Regions from separate parts of the Streptomyces tritici genome, predicted to be linked through region 1. Evidence: riboswitches for the same ligand, from Rfam matches in the RefSeq annotation. Region 1 holds a riboswitch; each other region holds the start of a gene.

The links. A riboswitch is a leader RNA that binds a small molecule or an ion and turns the genes downstream of it on or off. The one in region 1 is predicted to bind thiamine pyrophosphate.
Region 2: another riboswitch for thiamine pyrophosphate. It lies ahead of thiO (glycine oxidase ThiO); the one in region 1 lies ahead of ACNJ93_RS23450 (thiamine ABC transporter substrate-binding protein).
Region 3: another riboswitch for thiamine pyrophosphate. It lies ahead of thiC (phosphomethylpyrimidine synthase ThiC); the one in region 1 lies ahead of ACNJ93_RS23450 (thiamine ABC transporter substrate-binding protein).

Annotation. Positions count from the first base shown of each region.
Region 1 is NZ_CP183183.1:5,018,634-5,023,716, forward strand. Features, by position in the region: gene pyrH (UMP kinase) at 1-604, shown strand, start outside; gene frr (ribosome recycling factor) at 726-1,283, shown strand; gene ACNJ93_RS23440 (phosphatidate cytidylyltransferase) at 1,283-2,314, shown strand; gene rlmN (23S rRNA (adenine(2503)-C(2))-methyltransferase RlmN) at 2,423-3,535, shown strand; TPP riboswitch at 3,565-3,690, shown strand; gene ACNJ93_RS23450 (thiamine ABC transporter substrate-binding protein) at 3,772-4,866, shown strand; gene ACNJ93_RS23455 (ABC transporter permease) at 4,926-5,083, shown strand, end outside.
Region 2 is NZ_CP183183.1:1,653,521-1,658,603, reverse strand. Features, by position in the region: gene pknB (Stk1 family PASTA domain-containing Ser/Thr kinase) at 1-166, opposite strand, end outside; gene ACNJ93_RS07695 (thiazole synthase) at 261-1,055, opposite strand; gene thiS (sulfur carrier protein ThiS) at 1,063-1,263, opposite strand; gene thiO (glycine oxidase ThiO) at 1,260-2,423, opposite strand; TPP riboswitch at 2,421-2,533, opposite strand; gene ACNJ93_RS07680 (NAD(P)/FAD-dependent oxidoreductase) at 2,595-3,818, shown strand; gene ACNJ93_RS07675 (Rv2175c family DNA-binding protein) at 3,861-4,226, shown strand; gene thiE (thiamine phosphate synthase) at 4,312-4,959, shown strand.
Region 3 is NZ_CP183183.1:3,386,529-3,391,611, reverse strand. Features, by position in the region: gene ACNJ93_RS15635 (YibE/F family protein) at 1-1,198, opposite strand, end outside; TPP riboswitch at 1,279-1,393, shown strand; gene thiC (phosphomethylpyrimidine synthase ThiC) at 1,386-3,158, shown strand; gene ACNJ93_RS15625 (VWA domain-containing protein) at 3,321-4,736, shown strand; gene ACNJ93_RS15620 (VOC family protein) at 4,972-5,083, shown strand, end outside.

The DNA.
Region 1 (5,083 bases):
CGGCGCGGAGATCGCGATCGTGATCGGCGGTGGCAACTTCTTCCGGGGCGCCGAGCTCCAGGTCCGCGGCATGGACCGGGCCCGCTCCGACTACATGGGCATGCTCGGCACCGTCATGAACTGCCTGGCCCTCCAGGACTTCCTGGAGAAGGAGGGCATCGACTCCCGCGTCCAGACCGCCATCACCATGGGCCAGGTCGCGGAGCCGTACATCCCGCTGCGCGCCGTGCGGCACCTGGAGAAGGGCCGTGTGGTCATCTTCGGCGCGGGCATGGGCATGCCGTACTTCTCCACCGACACCACCGCGGCCCAGCGCGCCCTGGAGATCGACGCCCAGGCCCTGCTCATGGGCAAGAACGGCGTCGACGGTGTCTACGACTCCGACCCGAAGACCAACCCGGATGCGGTGAAGTTCGACGCGCTGGAGTACGGCGAGGTGCTCGCGCGTGACCTGAAGGTCGCGGACGCCACCGCCATCACGCTCTGCCGCGACAACAACCTCCCGATCCTCGTCTTCGAGCTTCTCGCGGAGGGCAATATCGCCCGCGCGGTGAAGGGTGAGAAGATCGGCACTCTCGTGAGCGACCAGGGCACCCGGGCCTGAGACCGGTGACCGCCCCGCCCCCGGTGCCCGACGGGCCCCGGGGGGACCCCCATGGGATGGACAGAGCCCTGCCGGTCGTGCACCGTGCAGGACAACACGCGACGACACGCAGGAGCAAGTGGTGATCGAAGAGACCCTCCTCGAGGCCGAGGAGAAGATGGAGAAGGCCGTCGTGGTCGCCAAGGAGGACTTCGCCGCGATCCGCACCGGCCGTGCGCACCCGGCGATGTTCAACAAGATCGTGGCCGACTACTACGGCGCCCTCACGCCCATCAACCAGCTGGCGTCGTTCTCGGTGCCCGAGCCGCGCATGGCCGTGGTGACCCCGTTCGACAAGAGCGCCCTGCGCAACATCGAGCAGGCCATCCGTGACTCGGACCTGGGCGTCAACCCGAGCAACGACGGCAACATCATCCGGGTGGTGTTCCCCGAGCTCACCGAGGAGCGCCGCCGCGAGTACATCAAGGTCGCCAAGGGCAAGGCCGAGGACTCGAAGATCTCGATCCGTTCCGTGCGCCGCAAGGCGAAGGACACGGTCGACAAGGCCATCAAGGACGGCGACATCGGCGAGGACGAGGGCCGCCGTGCCGAGAAGGAGCTCGACGACCTCACCGCGAAGTACGTCGCGCAGGTCGACGAGCTGCTGAAGCACAAGGAAGCCGAGCTTCTCGAGGTCTGATGAACGACTCTTCCTGGGGAGCCCCGGTCCCCGCCGGCGTCTGGGGACCTCACCAGGGGCCCGCCCCGGCGGGTCCCGGGGGGCCGCACCCGGCGGGTCCCGCATACGATCAGCATCGGGCACAGCAGACTGCGCCCATGCCCATCGTGCCCGATGTTCCGGCCGCCGGAGACCAGGAGCCCATGCCCACGCCGCCGCCCCCGCCCCCGCAGAAGAAGAGCGCGGGACGTGATCTGGGGGCGGCGATAGGGGTCGGCGTCGGACTCGGCGCCGTCATCATCGCCTCCTTGTTCATCTGGAAGCCCGCGTTCGTCGGCGTGATAGCGCTCGCCGTCGTCGTGGGGCTGTGGGAGCTCACCACCCGTCTGCAGGAGCGCAAGGGCCTCAAGGCCCCGCTGGTGCCGCTCGCGGTCGGCGGTGCGGCGATGGTCGTCGCCGGGTACGTCCGCGGTGCGGAGGGCGCCTGGGTCGCGATGGCGCTGACCGCGCTCGCGGTGCTGGTGTGGCGCATGACCGAGCCGCCCGAGGGCTATCTGAAGGACGTCACGGCGGGTGTCTTCGCCGCGTTCTACGTGCCGTTCCTGGCGACGTTCGTGGCACTGATGCTCACCGCGGACGACGGGGCGGAGCGGGTGCTGACGTTCCTGCTGCTGACCGTGGTCAGCGACACGGGCGCGTACGCGATCGGCTGGCGTTTCGGCAAGCACAAGCTGGCCCCGCGGATCAGCCCCGGCAAGACCCGCGAGGGTCTGGTCGGCGCGGTGACGTTCGCGATGGCGGCGGGCGCGCTGTGCATGGAGTTCCTGATCGACGGCGGGTCCTGGTGGCAGGGCCTGCTCCTGGGTCTCGCGGTGGCGGCGTCCGCGACGCTCGGCGACCTCGGCGAGTCCATGATCAAGCGCGATCTCGGCATCAAGGACATGGGCACGCTGCTCCCGGGCCACGGGGGCATCATGGACCGCCTGGACTCGCTGCTGCCCACCGCGCCGGTGGTGTGGCTGCTGCTGGTGCTGTTCGTCGGCACGGGCTGAGGCCGGCCGGCTGTTCGTCGGCACGGGCTGAACCGAAGCTCTGCCGTACCCTGGAAGGGCGCGCTGCTCCGAGCGGCGCGCCTTTCGTCATTACGAGGAGTACCTGCCATGGCCCGCCCCGCACCGGGAGAGCTCACCTTCGTCGCCCCCCGCGGAGCAAAGAAGCCGCCGCGGCACCTCGCCGACCTCACGCCCGCCGAGCGCAAGGAGGCCGTCGCCGCGATCGGCGAGAAGCCGTTCCGCGCCAAGCAGCTGTCGACGCACTACTTCTCCCGGTACGCGCACGACCCCGCGCAGTGGACGGACATTCCGGCCGCCGCCCGGGAGAAGCTCGCCGGGGAGCTGCTGCCCGACCTGATGTCGGTGGTCCGGCACATCTCCTGCGACGACGACACGACCCGCAAGACGTTGTGGCGTCTGCATGACGGCACGCTCGTCGAGTCGGTCCTGATGCGCTACCCGGACCGGGTCACGATGTGCATCTCCTCGCAGGCGGGCTGCGGCATGAACTGCCCGTTCTGCGCCACCGGCCAGGCCGGCCTGGACCGGAACCTGTCGACCGCCGAGATCGTGCACCAGATCGTCGACGGCATGCGCGCCCTGCGCGACGGCGAGGTCCCCGGCGGCCCGGCGCGGCTGTCGAACATCGTCTTCATGGGCATGGGCGAGCCGCTCGCCAACTACAACCGGGTCGTCGGCGCGATCCGCCGGCTGACCGACCCGGAGCCGGACGGCCTGGGCCTGTCGCAGCGCGGCATCACCGTCTCCACCGTCGGTCTCGTGCCGGCGATGCTGCGGTTCGCCGACGAGGGCTTCAAGTGCCGGCTCGCCGTCTCGCTGCACGCCCCCGACGACGAGCTGCGCGACACGCTCGTCCCGGTGAACACCCGCTGGAAGGTCCGCGAGGTCCTCGACGCGGCCTGGGAGTACGCGGAGAAGTCGGGCCGCCGGGTCTCCATCGAGTACGCGCTGATCCGCGACATCAACGACCAGGCCTGGCGCGGCGACCTCCTCGGCCGGCTGCTCAAGGGCAAGCGGGTGCACGTCAACCTGATCCCGCTCAACCCGACGCCCGGCTCGAAGTGGACGGCGTCCCGCCCGGAGGACGAGAAGGCGTTCGTCGAGGCGATCGCCGCGCACGGCGTGCCGGTGACCGTCCGGGACACCCGCGGTCAGGAGATCGACGGCGCCTGTGGACAGCTGGCCGCCGCCGAACGCTGACCTTGTAGTCTGAGCTCGAACACATCTGCATATTCCGACAGGGGAGCGCCACAGCGCTGAGAGTGCGGTACACGCTGGGAATCAAACACAGCGGCCGCAGACCCTCTGAACCTCGCCCAGGTCATTCTGGGTAGGAAGTTCGGTCGTAACTCGAGCTGTTGCGCCCTGCCCGCGCCCGGTTTCCCCGGGCGCGGGCAGGGCCGCGTCTCTTCCTGGTCACACCCAGGAGGAATCCAGTGCACACCACCAAGCTGGCCGCCGTCGCGGTCGCCACCGCGCTCGGCGTCACCACGCTCGCCGCCTGCGGCGGAGGGGACGGCGACAAGGGCAAGGCCACCGGCGGCCCGGCCCCGAAGACGGTCACCCTCGTCAGCCACGACTCGTTCAACGCCTCCAAGGACGTCCTCGCGGCGTTCACGAAGCAGACCGGTTTCACCGTCAAGGTCCTCAAGAGCGGCGACGCGGGCGAGGCGCTCAACAAGGAGATCCTCACCAAGGGCTCCCCGCAGGGCGACGTCTTCTTCGGCATCGACAACACGCTGCTCTCCCGCGGCCTCGACAACGGCCTGTTCGAGCCGTACGAGGCGAAGGGCCTGGACCGGATCCCGGCCGAGCTGCAGCTCGACAAGGACGAGCACCGGGTCACCCCGGTCGACACCGGCGACATCTGCGTCAACTACGACAAGAAGTACTTCGCCGACAAGAAGCTCGCCCCGCCGCAGACCTTCGACGACCTGGCGAAGCCCGCGTACAAGGACCTGCTCGTGGTGGAGAACCCCGAGCGGTCCTCCCCGGGCCTCGGCTTCCTGCTCGGCACCGCCGCGCGGTACGGCGACGGGGGCTGGCAGGACTACTGGAAGAAGCTCAAGGCCAACGGCGTGAAGACCGTCGACAGCTGGGAGCTCGCCTACAACCAGGAGTTCTCCGGCTCCGCGGGCGGCAAGCAGGCCAAGGGCGACCGGCCGCTGGTCGTGTCGTACGCCTCCAGCCCGCCGGTCGAGGTGCTGTACGCGCAGCCGCAGCCGAAGGAGGCCCCGACGGGCGTCTCCACCGGCACCTGCTTCCGGCAGACCGAGTTCGCGGGCCTGCTGAAGGGGGCGAAGAACCCCGAGGGCGGCAAGGCGCTGATCGACTTCCTGATCTCGAAGCAGTTCCAGGACGACATGCCGCTGCAGATGTTCGTCCACCCGGTGGCGAAGGACGCCACGCTGCCGGAGCTGTTCACGAAGCACGGCGCGGTGATCGAGAAGCCGCAGACCATGGCGCCGCAGAAGATCGCCGAGAAGCGTGAGGCGTGGATCCAGGCGTGGTCGTCGCTCGTCCTGAAGTAGCCGGGCGTCGCTCCGGCGGGCGCCGGGACCTGCGGGGGAGCGCGGCGCGGCTCGGGCTGATGGCCCTGCCCGTCGCGTTCTTCGCGGTGTTCTTCGCCTGGCCCGTCGCGTCGATCGTCGCCCGCGGCGTGAAGACCGACGGGACGTGGCGGTTCGGCCGGATCGGCGAGACGCTGAGCCGGCCGGACCTGCTGGACGTGCTGTGGTTCACGGTGTG
Region 2 (5,083 bases), 3.4 Mb from region 1:
CCGCGGCGAGCTCGGGGTGCATCACCTTGAGCGCGAGGACGCGGTCGAGGCGGGTGTCGAGCGCACGGTAGACGGTGGCCATGCCGCCGACGGCGATCCGCGCGTCGATGCGGTACCGGCCGTCGAGCAGCTGCCCGACGAGCGGGTCCCTGAGCGTCGTGTCCACGCAGCGAGTCTACGAGTCCCGGCCCTGGTCTCCTGCCGTCCCGCCCGTACTGCAGCGCACCTGTGACGCGCCTCGCGCCCTCCGCCGTGCCCGGTCAGAACGCCGGGCGCTCCGGATCCAGGTGGGCGCGGCCCTCCACGGGGGAGGACGCCTCGGCGAAGTGGCGGCGGGGGATGCGGCCGGCGCCGCGCGCCAGGTGGCCGGACTCGACCGCCAGGCGCATCGCCCGGGCCATGCGCACCGGGTCCTGGGCCCGGGTCACCGCCGAGGCCAGCATTACCGCCGCGCAGCCCAGCTCCATCGCCAGCGCCGCGTCGGAGGCCGTGCCGGCGCCCGCGTCGAGGATGACCGGGACGCCGGCCCGCTCCACGATCAGCTCGAAGTTGTGCGGGTTGCGGATGCCGAGGCCGGAGCCGATGGGGGAGCCGAGCGGCATGATCGCCGCGCAGCCCGCGTCCTCCAGCTTCCGCGCGAGCACGGGGTCGTCGTTGGTGTACGGGAGCACCGTGAAGCCGTCGTCGACCAGCGTCTCCGCCGCGGCGAGCAGTTCCTCGCCGTCCGGCAGCAGCGTCCGCTCGTCCGCCACGACCTCCAGCTTGATCCAGTCCGTGCCCAGCGCCTCGCGCGCCAGCCGGGCGGTGAGGACCGCCTCGCCGGCGGTGAAGCAGCCCGCCGTGTTCGGCAGGACGCGGATGCCGAGGCGGGTCAGGACCGACAGGACCGAGCCCTGCACGGTCGGGTCCAGGCGGCGCATGGCCACGGTGGTCAGTTCCGTGCCGCTCGCCACCAGGGCGCGTTCCAGCACGTCCAGGCTGGGCGCTCCGCCCGTGCCCATGATCAGGCGGGAGGAGAACTCCGTGCCGGCGAGGGAGAAGACGTCGTCGCTCATGCGCCGCTCAGCCTCCCTGCACCGCGGTGAGGATCTCCACGCGGTCGCCGTCCGCCAGGACCGTCGCGGGCCACTGGCTCCTCGGCACCACCGCCTCGTTCACCGCCGCCGCGACCCCCGAGGGGGCCGCCGTCACGGTCGCGACCAGGGCGTCCAGGGAGAGCGGGCCGGGGAGCGCGCGCGGCTCCCCGTTCACGGACACGTTCATGCGGGCTGCTCCTCACGTACGGCGGAGAATCGGCGGGGGCTGAAGGGGCGCGCCTCGTCCGGCAGCGACCCGGTGGCGAGGACCTCGGCCATCACGTCGCCGGTGACGGGGGTCAGCAGCACCCCGTTGCGGTAGTGCCCGGTGGCCAGCAGCAGTCCGGGCAGTTCGGTCGCGCCGAGCAGCGGCGCGTTGTCGGGGGAGCCGGGGCGCAGCCCGGCCCGGGTCTCGGTCAGCGGCAGCTCGGTCAGTCCGGGGACCAGCTCGTGCGCGTCGCGCAGCAGCTCGTAGACGCCGCCGGCGGTGACCGTCGTGTCCCAGCCGAGCTCCTCGCTGGTCGCGCCGATCACCAGCTCGCCGTTCTCCCGGGGCACCAGGTACACCTGCCCGCCCCGCACCACGGCCCGTACCGTCCGGGACAGGAACGGCGCGTACGCCGGCGGCACCGTCAGCCGCAGCACCTGGCCCTTCACCGGCCGCACCGGCGGCAGCACGTCCTCCGGCACGCCCGCGAGCCTGCCGCTCAGGCTGCCGCCGGCGAGCACCACCTGGTCGGCGGCGAGCTCGGTCCCGTCGTCCAGGACCGCACCGGCCGCCCGGTCGCCGACGACCGTCAGGCGCCGCGCCCAGGCCCGGTGGAAGACCACCCCGGCCCGCTCGCAGGCGAGCAGCAGCGCGTCGGCGAGCCGCCGCGGGTCCACCTGGTGGTCCCCGTCGACCCGCAGGCCGCCGCGCACGCCGGGCGCGAGCATCGGCTCCAGGCGGCGGCACTCGCGGCCGCTCAGCCACACCGAGTCCAGGCCGCAGCGGGCCTGCAGCGCGTGCAGCTCGCGCAGGTGCGCCCGGTCGTCGGAGTCCAGCGCCACCGCGAGGGTGCCGCAGGCGCGGTAGCCGACGTCCAGGCCGGTGGCGTCGGCGAGTTCGGCGACGAAGTCCGGATAGCGGCGCGCGGAGGCGAGGTTGAGACCGAGCAGGGTCTCCTCGCCGTAGTGGAGTTCGGTGACCGCGGCCAGCATCCCGGCGGCGACCCGCGCGGCGCCGCCCCCGGGGTCGGGGTCGGCGATCGCGGTGCGCAGTCCGCGCTGCGCCGCGCGCCAGGCCGTGACGAGCCCGACGATGCCGCCCCCGACGACGAGGACGTCCGAATCGGTACGTGCGTGCATGGGCGTCCAGCCCCTCCCTTCGCCGGCATGACCCGGATCAGGTTCGTACGGTCGGAGGCCGGCCAGCCTCCCTCTCAGCCCGGTGCGTCCGGGCTCCCGCGTGTGCTCTGCGTCGACGGCCAGACTAGCCCACCGCTTACTGACGGATCGTCAGGTGCGTAAGGTGGACGGGTGAGCGAGCAGCTGGAACACACAGGACAGCCGCGGCGCGTGGTCGTCGCCGGCGCCGGCATGGCCGGGGTGCAGACCGCCGTCGCCCTGCGCGAGCAGGGCTTCACCGGGGCGGTGACCGTCATCGGCGCAGAGCCCCACCAGCCGTACGACCGGCCGCCGCTGTCCAAGGCCGTGCTCCTCGGCAAGGCCGAGGACTCCGCCTTCGACGTCGACTTCGCCGAGCTCGACGTCGAACTCCGCCTCGGCGTCGAGGTCACCGGACTGCGCGCGGCGGACCACGAGGTCGACACCGAGGCCGGCCCCGTCCCGTACGACGTGCTCGTCCTCGCCACCGGCGCGTACCCGCTCACCCTCCCCGGCTCCGAGGGCGTCCCCGGCGTCCACCTGCTGCGCACCCTCGACGACGCGGCCCGGCTCAGGCCCGTCCTGGAACAGCGGCACACCCTCGTCGTGGTCGGCGCCGGCTGGATCGGCGCCGAGTTCGCCACCGCCGCCCGCCAGGCCGGCTGCGCCGTCACCGTCGTCGAGGCCGCCGGCCGGCCGCTCGCCGGCGCCCTGCCCGCCGAGGTCGCCGAGCCGATGGCCGCCTGGTACGCGGAGAGCGGCGCCGACCTGCTCACCGGCGCCCGCGTCGAACGGCTCGCCCCCGGCGAGGTCGTCCTCGCCGACGGCCGGAAGCTCCCCGCCGACGCGGTCGTCGTCGGCATCGGCGCCCGCCCCGCCACCGGCTGGCTGGCCAGCTCCGGCATCGCGCTGGGCCCCGACGGCTCGGTCACCGCCGACGACCGGCTGCGCACCTCGCTGCCCGACGTGTACGCGGTCGGCGACTGCGCGTCCTTCCCCTCCGCCCGCTACGGCGAACGCCTGCTCGTCCACCACTGGGACAACGCCCTGCAGGGCCCGCGCACGGTCGCCGCCGGGATCGTGGGCGAGGCGCCCGCGCCGTACGACCCGGTGCCGTACTTCTGGTCCGAGCAGTTCGGCCGCTTCGTCCAGTACGCGGGACACCACGCCCACGCCGACACGCTGCTGTGGCGCGGCGCGCCCGGCGACCCCGCCTGGTCGGTGCTCTGGCTGCGCGGCGACGTGCCGGTGGCGCTGCTCGCCGTGGGCCGGCCGCGGGACCTGGCCCAGGGGCGGCGGCTGATCGAGGCGGGCTCGGTCGTCGACCCGGGGCGCGCCGCGGACCCGGCCGTCCCTCTGAAGGCGGCAGTGCGGTAGGCCCGACTACCGGCTGTCGGTCCCAGATGGCAGGCTTGTCCCGTGACCGAGATTGACGCAAAGATCGATGCTCTCGTCCCTGCCTGGCTCCACCTCCCCGACATCGCGGAAATGCTCGACGTCGAGGTGACGCGGGTGCGCCAGCTGGTCAAGGAGGGCCAGCTGATCGCCGTGCGCCGCGGGGAGAACAGGACGCTCCAGGTGCCGGCCGCCTTCATCCAGGACGGCAAGGTCGTCAAGGGCCTCAGCGGCACCCTGACGCTCCTGAAGGACGACGGCTTCACGGACGAAGAGATGCTGGAGTGGCTCTTCACCCCGGACCCGAGCCTGCCGGGCACCCCCGCGCAGGCGCTCAGCGAGAATCGCGGCACCGAGGTGAAGCGCCGCGCCCAGGCGCTCGCCGTCTGACGCGACAGCACCACGACCACCAGGCGGTGCGCGGCCCCGGGAGACCGAGCCGCGTGCCGCCGCACCACCCGGGGGGAACCGCCTCATGTCCACGCCTCGCGCCCAGCTGTCCGACGCCCGGCTCTACCTGTGCACGGACGCCCGCAAGCGCCAGGGCGACCTGCCCGCGTTCCTGGACGCCGTGCTCTCCTCCGGCGTGGACATCGTCCAGCTCCGCGACAAGGGCATGGAGGCCGGCGAGGAGCTGGAGCACCTCGCCGTGTTCGCCGACGCCTGCCGCCGGCACGGCAAGCTGCTCGCGGTGAACGACCGGGCCGACGTCGCCCACGCCATCGGCTCCGACGTGCTCCACCTCGGCCAGGGCGACCTGCCGGTGCCCGCCGCCCGGGCCGTCCTGGGCGACGAGGTGCTGATCGGCCGCTCCTGCCACGCCGAGTCCGAGGTGGCCGCGGCGGCCGCCGAGCCCGGCGTGGACTACTTCTGCACCGGCCCCTGCTGGCCCACCCCGACCAAGCCCGGCCGGTACGCGCCCGGCCTGGACCTCGTCCGGTACGCGGCGAAGCTCGGCCAGGACCGGCCGTGGTTCGCCATCGGCGGCATCGACGCGGGGAACCTGGACGAGGTGCTGGACGCGGGCGCCCGCCGGATCGTGGTCGTCCGGGCCGTCACCGAGGCCGACGACCCCGGGGCGGCGGCCGCCGAACTGGCCCGGCGGGTCCGCGAGCGCGCGTAGCGAAGGCGCGCGAGCGGGACGGCCGGACGGGCGCGGGCGGACGGGCGCGCGGCCCGACGGCCGGGTGAACCCTGGTGTCCAAAGAGGTGTCCACCTCGTGGACGGCCCTTCGTCGAGCCATGGA
Region 3 (5,083 bases), 1.6 Mb from region 1:
CCACCAGTCCGATCGAGCCGACCAGCGTCCGGACGATCTCCTCCGCGACCAGCTCGCTGTTGGCCACGGTCCCCACACTGCTCTGCGCGATCGAGAACAGCAGCAGCAGCGGCAGCGCCGCACCCGCGTACGCGAGGACCAGCGTGTTGACCACGGACGCGATGTGGTCCCGGCCGATCCGGATGCCCGCCCGGTACAGCGCCCGCGGCCCCATCCGCGGATCGGCCTGGTGCAGCTCCCACACGGCCGAGGTCTGCGTCACCGTCACGTCGTCGAGCACACCCAGCGAACCGATGATCACACCGGCGAGCAGGAGGCCGGACATGTCGATGTCCGGGTAAAGCCCGTGGATCAGGCCGGTGTTGTCGTCGGTGTTCCCCGACAGCGCCGCCCAGCCGATGAACAGCGAGCCGAGCAGGCCGATCAGCAGCAGCGAGATCAGCGTGCCGAGGACCGCCACCGAGGTGCGCGCGGAGAGGCCGTGGCACATGTACAGCGCGATCAGCATGATCGCGCTCGACCCGACCACCGCCACCACCAGCGGATTCGACCCCTGCAGGATCGCCGGCAGGATGAAGAAGGTCAGCACCAGGAAGCTCACCGCCAGCGCGATCAGCGCCATCACGCCGCGCATCCGGCCCACGGCGACCACCGCCAGCGCGAAGATCCCGGCGAGCACCGCCAGCGGCACCTTCCGGTTCACGTCCGCCACGGAGTACTGCAGGTCGCGCGGGGCGTCGGGGGCGTACGCGACCACGACGCCCTGGCCCTCGTGGAGTTGTCGGGGCGCGTCCGGCTGCACGATCTCGGTGAAGGTGCGGCCCTTCTCCGGACCGGTGGTGACCTCGACGGTCGCCTTGGTGCACTGCCCCTGCTGCGCCTTGAGCGCCTCCCGGCCCTGCGGGGTCGTGGTGTCGCCGGTGGGCGGCACCTGGGCGGCGTTCACGTCCTTGCAGTCGACCTTCTGGGCCGCGACGACCCTGCCCTGCTCGGTCTGCCGGTCGAAGCCGACGCCGGTGCGCTCGTGCCCCGGCACGCCGCCCGGCCACAGCACCGCGAGACCGACCACCACGGCCGCCGCGAACGGGATCAGGACGGCGGCGATGACCTTGCGCAGATGGCGCGAGACGGGTGCGGCCGGCCCGTGGCTGTGCGAGTGGCCGTGGCCGTGGCCGTGCGGTTCGGGGCTCTGCTGCATCGAAGTCACCGACCGATCATCGCAAGAACGCCGGGGGCCCACTGTTCAGCACGCCAGGGGAAACGCTAGCGTGGTGGCACCTTTGCACACGCGGGAGCTCGGAGCACCGGGCTGAGAGGGCGCTGACGATCGCTGCGCCGACCGCCGAACCTGTTACCGGGTAATGCCGGCGTAGGGAGTAGGTCTCATGACCGTTCAGGATGCACGCACGCCTGCCGCCGACCAGGCCGAGCGGAAGCCGGGCTGGCACAAGGGGTACATCGAGGGCTCGCGCCCCGACCTCCGGGTGCCGGTCCGTCAGGTGCACCTCACCAACGGCAAGGACGTGACGCTGTACGACACGTCCGGGCCGTACACCGACCCCACCGTCGAGACCGATGTCCGGCGCGGCCTGCCGCCGCTCCGCGAGAACTGGATCATCGGCCGCGGCGACACCGAGGAGTACGCGGGCCGTCCCGTCCGTCCCGAGGACGACGGCATCAAGCACACCTCGCCGCGCGGCGGGCTGAAGAACCTCGACGCGGTCTTCCCCGGCCGTCCGCGCCAGCCCCGCCGCGGCCGCGGCGGCCAGGCGGTGACCCAGCTCGCGTACGCCCGCCGGGGTGAGGTCACCCCGGAGATGGAGTACGTCGCGATCCGGGAGAACGTCTCCCCCGAGGTCGTGCGCGAGGAGATCGCGGCCGGGCGCGCGGTGCTGCCGGCCAACGTGAACCACCCGGAGATCGAGCCGATGATCATCGGCAAGCGGTTCCTGGTGAAGGTCAACGCCAACATCGGCAACTCCGCCGTCACCTCCTCCATCGAGGAGGAGGTGGAGAAGATGACCTGGGCCACCAAGTGGGGCGCGGACACGGTGATGGACCTTTCGACCGGCCGCAACATCCACACCACCCGTGAGTGGGTTCTGCGCAACTCCCCCGTGCCGATCGGGACCGTGCCGCTGTACCAGGCCCTGGAGAAGGTCGACGGCAAGGCCGAGGAGCTGAGCTGGGAGATCTACAAGGACACGGTCATCGAGCAGGCCGAGCAGGGCGTCGACTACATGACCGTCCACGCCGGCGTGCTGCTGCGGTACGTGCCGCTGACCGCCCGCCGCAAGACGGGCATCGTCTCCCGCGGCGGCTCGATCATGGCGGCCTGGTGCCTCGCGCACCACAAGGAGAACTTCCTCTACACGCACTTCGAGGAGCTCTCCGAGATCCTCGCGCAGTACGACGTCACGTACTCGCTCGGCGACGGCCTGCGGCCCGGCTCGATCGCGGACGCCAACGACGACGCGCAGTTCGCCGAGCTCAGGACGCTGGGCGAGCTGAACACCATCGCCAAGCGGCACAACGTGCAGACCATGATCGAGGGCCCGGGCCACGTCCCGATGCACAAGATCAAGGAGAACATCGACCTCCAGCAGGAGATCTGCGAGGAGGCGCCGTTCTACACCCTCGGCCCGCTGACGACGGACGTCGCGCCCGCGTACGACCACATCACCTCCGGCATCGGCGCGGCGATGATCGCCTGGTGGGGCACCGCGATGCTCTGCTACGTCACGCCCAAGGAGCACCTGGGCCTGCCGAACCGGGACGACGTGAAGACCGGCGTGATCACGTACAAGATCGCGGCGCACGCGGCGGACCTGGCGAAGGGGCATCCGGGGGCGCAGGAGTGGGACGACGCGCTGTCGGACGCGCGGTTCGAGTTCCGCTGGGAGGACCAGTTCAACCTGGCCATGGACCCGGACACGGCCCGCGAGTTCCACGACGAGACGCTTCCGGCGGAGCCGGCGAAGACGGCGCACTTCTGCTCGATGTGCGGCCCGAAGTTCTGCTCGATGAAGATCTCGCAGGACATCCGCCGCGAGCACGGCGGTGAGCTGAAGTCGGACGAGATCGAGGCGGGCATGGCGGAGAAGTCCGCCGAGTTCGCCGCCTCCGGCAACCGCGTTTATCTGCCGCTGGCGGACTGAGGCCGGGGCGCCTGGGCGCGCTGTTCTGGGAGGGCGAGGGGGCTTCCCAGCACAGCGCGCACGGGTGCCCGACCTGTAAGGGGACGGCCTCGTTCGCTGCCGGGGCTGCCGAGATCGGCGAGAAACGGGTGTTTCGGCGGCTGTGCTCGGCAGACTGATGCCATGACAGCGAGCTCCCTCAGCAAGGGCGCCAACGTGCCCGTGGACTCTCCCGCACTGCGTGTCGAGCTCGTCTGGTCCTCCGGACCGGGCGTGCCGGACGTCGACGCGTCGGCGCTGCTCCTGACGTCGGCCGGGCGGGTGCGCGACGACGGCGACTTCGTCTTCTACAACCAGCCGCGGCACGCGTCCGGAGCCGTGGCGCACCTGGGCAAGCAGAGCGCCGCCGGCGTCACGGGCGACACCCTGACGGTGGACCTCGGCGCGCTGGAGCCCGAGGTCGAGCGCGTCGCCTTGTGCGCCTCGGCCGACGGCGGGACCTTCGGTCAGGTACCCGGGCTCACACTCAGACTGCTCGACGCGGCTTCCGGGAACGAGCTGGCGCACTTCGCCATGACGGCCGGCACCGAGACGGCGTTCATCAGCGGCGAGCTGTACCGGCGGCAGGGGCAGTGGAAGTTCCGGGCGGTGGGCCAGGGGTACGCCGCGGGGCTCGCCGGTCTGGCCACGGAGTTCGGCATCACGGTCGACGAGCCGTCCACCGGCGCCGCGCCGCAGGCACCTCCAGTACCGGCGCCGCCGGCCGCGCCGGCTCCACCCGCCGTACCGGCTGCGCCCGGCGTACCGGCTCCGAGCGCGTCGTCCGGGGGACCGCGGCTCAGCAAGGGCGAGGAACGTCTGCCGGTCGACATGCGCAAACGCCTGTCGCTGCGCAAGGAACAGGTCGCGGTCAGCCTGCGCAAGCACGGGGCGGAGGGCGTCGTCGCCCGCGTCGTGCTCGTCCTGGACGCCTCCGGGTCCATGAGCTTCCTGTACACGCGGGGCGTCGTGGCCGACGTGGTGGAGCGGATGGCCGCGGTCGCCGCGCAGCTCGACGACGACGGGGAGATGCAGGCGTGGACGTTCGCCTCGCAGCCGGCCCGTCTGCCCGACCTCCGGCTCGGGGAACTCCCGGACTGGCTGCGGTTGCACGTCCGCGTCGGGCAGGTGGGTCTCTTCCGCCGCAACAAGAGGCCGAAGGGACTGGAAGACGCGCAGATCGACATGCGGACCGTGGGCATCCAGAACGAGGAGCAGCGGGTCATCGCCGAGGTGCGGGCCTATGTGGCACAGAACCCCGTGCCCGTCCCCACCCTGGTGCTGTTCTTCTCCGACGGCGGCGTCTATCGCAACGCCGAGATCGAGCGGGAGCTGCGCGCGGCGGTGGAGGAGCCCATCTTCTGGCAGTTCGTCGGCCTGGGGCGGTCCGACTACGGCGTGCTGGAGCGGTTCGACACGCTGCCCGGACGTCGCGTCGACAACGTCGGCTTCTTCGCCGTCGACGACATCAGCACGGTCCCCGACCCGGAACTCTACGACCGGCTCCTGTCCGAGTTCCCGAGCTGGATCACCGCCGCCCGCCGGGCGGGGATCCTCTGACGCGGAATCGGGCCGGGATCCTCTGACGCGAAATAGGGCCGACGGGCACCACGGGCGTGTCCTAGAGTTGATCACGTGACTGCCGGGTCGGCCATGGGCCATGCACGAGAGAGGCACCCGGCCTCGGCGTGAGCGCGAGGCGGGCGAGAGGCCCGCCGTTGCTCCGTGTCCTTCCTTCCAGCGCCCCGCACGCGGCGCCTTCCCTCGGATCCACGACACGGAGACACGACCACGCATGTCCTACGAACCTCAGCACAAGCCGGCATCCGAACCGCCGGCCACCACCGTCCAGCTGAACCACACCGTCGTCCACGCCTCTGACCGGCAGCTGTCGGCCGAGTTCCTCG